4 regions of the Priestia sp. FSL W8-0524 genome follow, and region 2 is predicted to be linked to each of the others. Evidence: predicted binding sites of a transcription regulator. Region 2 holds the regulator's gene; each other region holds the start of a gene.
The links. Region 2 encodes LexA, which represses DNA repair genes until DNA is damaged. Its sites were predicted from a motif close to CGAACATATGTTCG; they were not measured.

Region 1: a site for LexA is predicted at 955-968, ahead of NST66_RS09160 (YolD-like family protein). Genes of this name have one in related genera too.
Region 3: a site for LexA is predicted at 1,203-1,216, ahead of NST66_RS27755 (Y-family DNA polymerase). Genes of this name have one in related genera too.
Region 4: a site for LexA is predicted at 859-872, ahead of NST66_RS12875 (DUF6434 domain-containing protein). Genes of this name have one in related genera too.

The regions. Positions count from the first base shown of each region.
Region 1 is NZ_JBBOUG010000001.1:1,829,107-1,831,315, reverse strand. Features, by position in the region: gene NST66_RS09165 (hypothetical protein) at 309-449, opposite strand; gene NST66_RS09160 (YolD-like family protein) at 571-924, opposite strand; gene NST66_RS09155 (YitT family protein) at 1,173-2,012, shown strand; gene NST66_RS09150 (ketoacyl-ACP synthase III) at 2,163-2,209, opposite strand, start outside.
Region 2 is NZ_JBBOUG010000001.1:3,750,794-3,753,002, forward strand. Features, by position in the region: gene NST66_RS19685 (YneB family resolvase-like protein) at 1-225, opposite strand, end outside; gene yneA (cell division suppressor protein YneA) at 279-608, opposite strand; gene lexA (transcriptional repressor LexA) at 755-1,372, shown strand; gene NST66_RS19700 (hypothetical protein) at 1,581-2,209, shown strand, end outside.
Region 3 is NZ_JBBOUG010000002.1:93,413-95,621, forward strand. Features, by position in the region: gene NST66_RS27750 (nucleotidyltransferase domain-containing protein) at 1-947, opposite strand, end outside; gene NST66_RS27755 (Y-family DNA polymerase) at 1,260-2,209, shown strand, end outside.
Region 4 is NZ_JBBOUG010000001.1:2,543,782-2,545,990, reverse strand. Features, by position in the region: gene NST66_RS12880 (malate:quinone oxidoreductase) at 1-143, shown strand, start outside; gene NST66_RS12875 (DUF6434 domain-containing protein) at 258-824, opposite strand; gene NST66_RS12870 (ADP-ribosylglycohydrolase family protein) at 1,015-1,944, shown strand; gene NST66_RS12865 (hypothetical protein) at 1,996-2,209, shown strand, end outside.

The sequences.
Region 1 (2,209 bases), 1.9 Mb from region 2:
CAATCATAAAAAATCAAAAACATTCATTTTTTTAATTACAAAATAAAGTTTTTTGAACGAACAATTAGATTTGCATTTGTTTTGATAATAGTTTATACAAAAGGAAATAAGCTGGTAATTCAAGAATTTGTCTACTTTTCTCATTATATGTAAAGGTTTTCTTACAACTAATTAGCTATGACTGTTTTTGACTATTTCTTGACCGATTTAATTTCTCTTGACTGAATTATGTTTAGCTTGTCCTGTTTTAATGAGAGCCTATACATCAAAAAAGTTGTCCACCTTTTTGGACAACTCAAAGTGACCCATCATTTAAATAAAAACAGAAGCATATATAATATAGAAGCAAGGGCAGAAGAAATAGCCAAACTTGAGATAAAACGAACGAGTCTTTTCTTAATGAACTGCGTTAATTCAATTTCTCTTACTTGAGTTTTTTCATTTTGCATACAATATCCCTTCTTTAATCAAAATTTCCTAGTAGCTAAAAGTGACTACTCGCAGAATATGCTTTTATGTATTGTATGCAAGCGTTAAAAAAAAGATACAAATTCAACAAAAAAGCTACTCTTAGCTAGAGTAGCTTTCATCTTTCCATACATCTGCTTCAATTACTGCATCCGCTCGAATCGAATATGTATAACAAGGCCCTGTCACCATCAGCGTATTCGACTGCAGAGAAACTTTATCGATTGTCACTCGTTCATATCTTTGAATATGTCCTGCTTCATAGACGTGAAGGGTTACTGGATGATGCTCCGAGTAACTGTTCATAATGACATTTTCAATATGCTCAATCTTTTCTTTTTTCAACCCTAAAGACTGCTTATGCGCCTCGGGACTGTACATTTTCTTCATTTTCTCTAAATGCTCAGGCATTACTAACTTCGCATACTGTTTTAATTCATCTTGATACACGTTCATTCTCCCCCTTGACTCTTGCTTCTATTTTACCGAACGAACATTCTCATTGCAAAACTTTTTAATCAAAATAAAAGCAAACAATTCATTTTTTCATACTCCATAAAAACTGTCAAAAGATTTTATGTTGATAGCAGAAATTGATTTTTTAAAAAATAATAATATCCCATCTTTAATTCAGCCTCTAGAGTTGGTATAATACATTGTCATGACTGTGTTTTCGGAGTTTTTGATGATTGGAGGTAACGTTCATGATCAATAAAATAAAAGAAATTATCCTCATTATTCTAGGAAGCCTCATTTTCGCACTGGCCATTAATTATTTTGCTATTCCAAATGAATTAGCAGAAGGCGGCGTAACCGGTGTAACAATGATTACCTATTATGTACTAGGCTGGTCTCCTGGTATCACAAACTTTATATTAAACGGTTTGCTGGTACTGATCGGATACAAATTGCTTCACAAACGTGTGATTGCTTACACAATTATATGTATTATTTTCACATCTCTATTCCTACATATAACTGAAGGACTGGGAAATCCTCTTGACGATACGCTACTGGGGGCTATTTTTGCTGGTATTTTAGCCGGTGTAGGACTCGGGCTTGTGTTTAGAGGTGGCGGAACTTCCGGAGGCTCGGCAGTTATCGCCCGCTTAGCTAATCAATATCTAGACTGGAATATTAGCAAAACGATGCTAGCAATTGATTTATTAGTTGTAGCAAGCGCCTATTTTGTCATCGGTGGAGAAAAGACGATGTACACGGTTATTTCTCTTTATATCGGAACAAAGGTGCTTGATTATATTATTGAAGGACTCAACCCCCGCAAAGCAATCACTATTATTTCACACCGTTCAGCTGAAGTAGCCGAACAAGTTAACAAAAAGATGCAGCGAGGCGTCACTGTCTTTTCTGCTCATGGAAGCTATACAAAAGAAGCAAAAGACGTATTGTACGTAGTTGTGAACAAACAAGAACTATTAGAGTTAAAGCGCATTATTCATAAAGTCGATGAACAGGCTTTTGTGGTTGTCCACGATGTGCGAGACGTCTTTGGAGTAGGTTTTACTATTCCAAAGGCCAGCTAAAAACCCGCTGTAAAAAAGCGGGTTTTTTCTATTATATATGTTTGCGCTGGAAATACAGTAAACCTGCTGTTATAAAAAGAAAAAACTTTCTTGTAACGATAATAAAAAAGCGCTTCAATGAAAGCCTAAAAAGCTAAAAGGCGATGCCTTTTAGCTTTTTTCTTTACACGTCCATTTAATTAACAAACCGCAATGCG
Region 2 (2,209 bases):
GTCTTGAATGAGCAGCACAGATATTTTTTCTTCTTTCATTGTATGAAGAACATCCAATATACCCTCTCTGTCTACGTCATATCCGCTTGCTTTTTCCATTACGACTTTTTTTACGTTTAGATGGTGAAGATCAGCAAGCTTTTTTAATTCTTCTTGCTGGCGCTGTAAAGATGTTTCTTGGGTTTTTTTATCCGTACTTACACGGCAATAAATAATGGCGTCCACTTTTATCACGACCTTTTCGGCTTCTAACAATATTCAGGAACGGCCGTTACACACTACTGTTCAATTGCCACTTGATTATGTAACTCTTTTTTTAAAACAGGAATATATAATTTATCTCCAGGAGATAAAGACTGGGCAGTGTCTGAGTTTAGATCATTGACGTCTTCAACCCATTTGACAAATTCATTGGTGGTCAAATGATGGTGATTATGATACTTGTTGGACAAGTCCCAAAGCGTATCTCCTTTTGTAATAGTAACCGTTGAATATTTGTCTAAATCTACTTTATCCGCTCCTAAAACCAGCGTCAATACATATGTAAGTGCAGCGATAACTGCAAAAAAAATAGCGTAATGTTTCATAGAATGTAAGAATTGGTGCATATTATGATCCCCCTATCAGAATATATGTTCTTATTTTATTGAGAACATTTGTTTCTGTCAATGGAATTCTTCGAACTTATGTTTGTATATTGACACATCACGTGGTATAATTCACCTAAAGAATAGCTAAAATCGAGGTGAAAAATATGAAGCTATCAAAACGTCAACAAGACATACTAGATTTTATTAAGCACGAAGTAAAATTAAAAGGTTATCCGCCTTCTGTTCGTGAGATTGGGGAAGCGGTGGGATTAGCCTCTAGCTCCACTGTACACGGGCATTTAGCTCGTTTAGAAAGTAAAGGGTTAATTCGCAGAGATCCAACAAAACCAAGAGCAATCGAAGTTCTTCAACTAGACGAAGTAAACATCCCTAAAAGCAATGTCATTAATGTTCCTGTTATCGGTAAAGTAACAGCGGGTCTTCCTATAACAGCCGTTGAAAATGTGGAAGAATATTTCCCTCTTCCAGATAAATTCGTTTCTCCAGATGATCATGTATTTATGCTTGAAATTATGGGAGAAAGTATGATTGAAGCAGGTATTCTAGATGGCGATATGGTAATCGTACGTCAGCAGCAAACTGCTAATAACGGAGATATTGTGGTCGCTATGACCGAGGACAACGAAGCAACGGTAAAACGTTTCTTTAAAGAAGAAAATTTCGTTCGTTTACAGCCTGAAAATTCAACGATGGCGCCTATTATTCTTCGCCACGTAACGATTTTAGGAAAAGTCACTGGTGTATATCGCACGATTCACTAATCACACTGTATGTAAAACCAACTAATCATGATGTTAGTTGGTTTTTTTACGTTTGTTTTCTAAAAAAATTGGCATATTATAAATGATACGTCGAATCATTACAGGCAGGTAGAGCGGTTTTTATAAAGGCTGTTTTACCTTTTACTTTCTGTCTGCATTTTTTCGACTCTCAAAAAAAATACAACCGACTATAAGAAGGATGTAGTTTATGACCAATACACCAAGGAAAACAGAACCATTTCAAACTATTATGCCTACCAAAGCAATGAACATGTTTCTTTTTCCTTTTTCCTTTGATCGAAAAAATAAAGAGCAGCTTGTTCATGCACTAGAAGCAAATATGTTTGAGTTTTTTTCCATTCAAAACAAACATGTAGAAAAAGAATACTACGGAGAACAGTATTACGTATCTCATGATAGCTTGGATCAATATTTCCTTCCTTACATTGAATGTATTCTATTTCCTGATTCGTGCGAAAAAGAAGGCTTGCTTCGATTTTCAAAAAAAATAGACCATACCGTTACGCTACAAACTTCCTCCACCACCGTGTCTAGCAACGTGCTGTCTGTGGATGTTTTTTTATGTCCTTTTGAAATTGGCGTCATGACCATTCGCACTGAGATGAGTCATAATCATTACACCTATGATGACATTTTAGAATTCATGAATCATTTTCGTGTATTAGAACCGAAGCTTGCTGAAGAGCATGGATCCACCATTACCTATGAACACCATCGCTATAGCAAAGTACAGGATTATATTTTTTCACAGCTCGCGCCATTTTTGAACGAACACATCAAAAAAGAAGCGACGCGTGAACAGCACGTCGGGAGTCT
Region 3 (2,209 bases), on a different contig from region 2:
TCACCAAATTGTGTTCTTAGAATTTTTGCTGCATCTGTAGGGTCTGAGTGGTCTCTTGCTTCTTGCAATTTATCAAGAAGTACAGCTAGTCTCTCCTTGAATGTCACCATTTGCTTAGAGGTCACTTTTTCAAACAGTTCTGGTTTTGGCTCAACAGGCAAGTTAACTTTTAATCTTGGCATAAATTTATATTCTCCATCAACCAGCACATATTCGTCATAAAATTTTGAGAGCATTTTTGTCACAATATCAATAAGTGCGTCAAGATCCCTATAAGTTTTAGTTCCTGCGAAGATATCCTCATCTTTTTGGATAGTTAGCCAGTGATAAACACACGAAGTTAAAGCTATACCTGTAGGTTTACCGCTACCTGAATTAAACTTTATATCTTTCCACCTTTTTAAATATCGAACTATTCTACGGAATTGTCTTCTATCATCCTTATCTGAAAGGTGATTTCGAATTTCTGTTATTAAATCTTTTGGGTTTGATTCATCCCAAAATTTATTTTCTTCTAGACTTCCAGGCTTCCCCTTAGCTAAATAAACCTTTCCGTCATTATTAGTTGTTGCGTATACTGTTATATCAACGTGATAACCATCTTTATAAGAAACAGTAACACAAGGGACTTTTATTTTTATATCAGATGTGTGGCCCTCTAATGCATCATAAATCCATTGTTTAGCAACCACTGGTTTTACATCTTCTTTAGACATATCAAAATATAGACCGACATCAATATCATAATCGCTGCCTAAAGGTTTTATACCTGTATTCATTGCATAAGAACCTTGGTTAAAAATGGTGAAATCATAACTTGCTTCGTCGGGTAACTTTTCTTTTATTTTATTGATAATAATATCTCTTTTTTCTTTCAACGTTTCGTTTTCTTCTTTTAACTTAATGGCTTCATGAAACTGATTGAACTGTGTTGTGCAAAGGACCATATTTCTACCCCCTATATTTATATCATTCTAGTAATGGTAATATAAAACTCTGTATCTGAATAATAGCACAATTAAGGAAAAATCATGGGCTTTAAGACTTATAAATATTCATATAATTATAAAAGCAACTTCTTCCCATAAAAATCTTTATTTTCACCATAGCATATATATGAAACAAACAATTAAACAGTAAGTTAGCTGTCCGATTACTGTAATAAATGATAGCAATAATCGGGAAAAGATTCCATTGAATAAAGAACATTTGTTCGTATATAATAAAGAACAAACGTTCTTTATTAAGGAGTTATTCCAATGGATTATGGGCAGCTACCAAACAGAGTCATTATTTGTATCGACATGAAAGCATTTTATGCCTCCGTTTCTTCTGTCATAAGAGGTTTAAATCCTTTGAAAACAAGGCTTGCGGTGGTAGGAGATATCAAACGGTCAGGATCGGTTGTGTTAGCTGCCACACCCTTATTAAAGAAAGAAGGGATCAAAACAGGAAGTCGCCTCTTTGAAATTCCTAAAAGGAAAGATATCCATGTCGTGAATCCATCCATGGAGAGATACATCAAGGCTTCGAACTATATTTCTAGTTTGGTGTTACAGTATGTTGCTCCTGAAGATTTCCATGCGTATAGCATTGATGAGTTGTTTATTGATGCGACGGCTTCTTTGCATTTATTTGCTCGAACACCAGAAGAATTAGCCCATAAAATCATCAATGAGATTTATCGCAAAACACGGCTGACAGCTACCGCAGGAATCGGTCCGAATCTCTTACTGGCTAAAGTCAGCTTAGATTATGAAGCGAAGCACAGCCCAACAGGAGTTGCTTATTGGCGGTATGAGGATATTCCCTTTAAGTTATGGTCGATTCATCCAATGAAGGATTTCTGGGGGATCTCGTCAGCTACAGAAAGACGCTTAAACCGTTTAGGCATCTATACCATAAAAGAACTCGCTCTTTCTTCTAAAGAGATGTTACAAAAAGAATTTGGCATCATGGGACAGGAACTTCACCAACATGCGAATGGGATTGATTTTAGTCGCATTTCCGATGTGTACATTCCTAGCTCTCGTTCTTTTGGAAAAAGTCAGATTCTCTTTCGAGATTATACAAGCCGAAAAGAAGTGGAATTATTACTATTGGAGCTATTGGACGATGTTTGTTTTCGTTTACGCATGCATCAAGTGGTGGCTCAAACGATCCATTTATCCATTGGCTACAGCAAACAAACAGGTGGAGGCTTCTCAAG
Region 4 (2,209 bases), 1.2 Mb from region 2:
TGAACAAGTGGGAGCCAAAAATAAAAGAAATGATTCCTTCCTATGGCATGTCGTTAGTTGATCATCCAGACTTTTTTAACGAAATTCATGCGTCTACTTCACAGACGCTTGGTTTAATAAAAAAAGAGTCTGTTTATAGCTGAAGATTTTACGCCACAACAAACAGCACATGCGTATGTGAAGAAATCTACAGGCGTGCACAAACACCACCTTTTCTTGAGGTGGTGTTTTAATGGTCTTTATATGTAGAGTTTGATTTAAGAGCGGTATTGATTGCTTCCAGGCTGAACTTTTAAATGCTTCCACGCCGCAATTGCATCATCGCGGCTTTTTCCTTTGTTTTTCGAATCGTTAAAAAAATCGCGAATAAAGCGGTTGTACTCAAACTGAGGCGCAATTTCTTTTTGATAAGAAGGCTGCTTTTTTCGTTTTTCTTCTTCATGCCACGCTTTTACCACATCTAGATAGGCTTTCCCTACATTTTCTTTAAAGTAGTTTTGAATATACGTGGAAAAATGAAACGTAGGATGAATGGCTTTCTTAAAAAAAGCCCGTACTTCTTGACTGCAGCGATGATTTTCTCCAATGACGGTATCTAATGTTAGCGGCGCTTGTGTTTTAGAGGACGAGCGTCTTTTAGAAGGTGATTTTGATTGTTGAGTGTCACCGGTTGTTAAAGACACTTCAATTCTTTTTGAAAGTTCCATTTTAGATCCAGACGGGCTCATGTTGTTTTCTCGGCAAAATTGCTGCAGTTCGGTTTTGAGCCAGTAAAAGTCCGTAAATTCGTTGATAGGTAAGTCTCTTTTAAGTTCGGGTCTCATTGTTTTCACCTCCATATATTTACAAAGTAATTATAGAACGTTTGTTCTTGTTGGTCAATTGTTTTAGAGAATTATGAAGGAATGTCTTTATATTTCTTCCTATTTTATAAAGAAGAAAAAGCATCTAGGCAAGAGATCTCTTGCAAATTCCAAAATCAAACAATTACAATGATAGAAAGGAGTTGATCATATGACGCTACATAAAAAAGTCCTTTCTACAATTCTAGGAGGAGCTGTCGGAGACGCTTTAGGCGTTCCAGTTGAGTTTAAAAAACGCGATTCATTTCGGATCACAACTATGACCGGCTACGGTACGTATAACCAGCCTGAAGGAACGTGGTCAGATGATACATCTCTGACGATGTGCTTGATTGATAATCTACTAGAAAAACAAGATGAATATGATTTGATGCAAAAGTTTGCGAACTATTGGTCGGATGGCTACTGGACGCCGTACGGAGAAATGTTTGATATTGGCATCGCAACAAGCGAAGCGATTCGCCGCTATAAAAGCGGGCTTCCTAAAGAAGAGTGGGGAGGAAGCGCTGAATACGACAACGGAAACGGAGCGCTTATGCGTATCGCACCGCTTGCGTTTACACTATGTGATGAACCTAGCTTTACAAAAAGAAAAGAAGCAATAGAAAGAATTGCGCACGTCACGCACCGCCATATGCGCTCTACTCTTGGCTGCATTATATACGTGGAGCTGCTTATTCGCCTTCTTGACGGCGACGAGCCTTTTAAAGCATATGAAAAAGCGGTAAATCTCTGTCAAAAGCAGCTAACAGGTACGGAGTATGAAGCAGAGTTCACTGCGTATGAACGAGTGTTAAACCTAAGCTTGCCGCACGCAGCGAGAAAGGAAATCGGGTCAACCGGATACGTCGTCAGCTCGCTAGAAGCATCTCTTTGGTCTTTTCTGCAAAGTGATGACTACAAAGAAGCTGTACTCACTGCTGTGAATTTAGGAGAAGACACGGACACAATAGGCTTTATTACGGGTACTATGGCAGGAGTATATTATGAGCTGGAGGGCATTCCTGAAGAGTGGGTTTGTCAGCTTGCTAAAAAAGAAGAGTTAGAGAAAGCGTGTAAGAAGTTTGCGGATATATGTTAATGGATAATAAAAATTACTTTAAAGAGCAGAGGAGATAAAATGAAATTTTCTATGGATTTTGGCGATACCAATTTTATCGGAGTGGCCAATGCAAAAGAATATCAATCATTTGTCGATGAGGATTGGGAGCTAGATCAGCTTTTGAACCATTTTGGCAGTGAAATGAAAAAGAGAAATATCCTAGTATGTCAAATGACAGAAGAAGGAATTGAACACTCCTGGAACGTAGAAGTGAAGATTGGAACAGAGTCGGATATAGGTACAT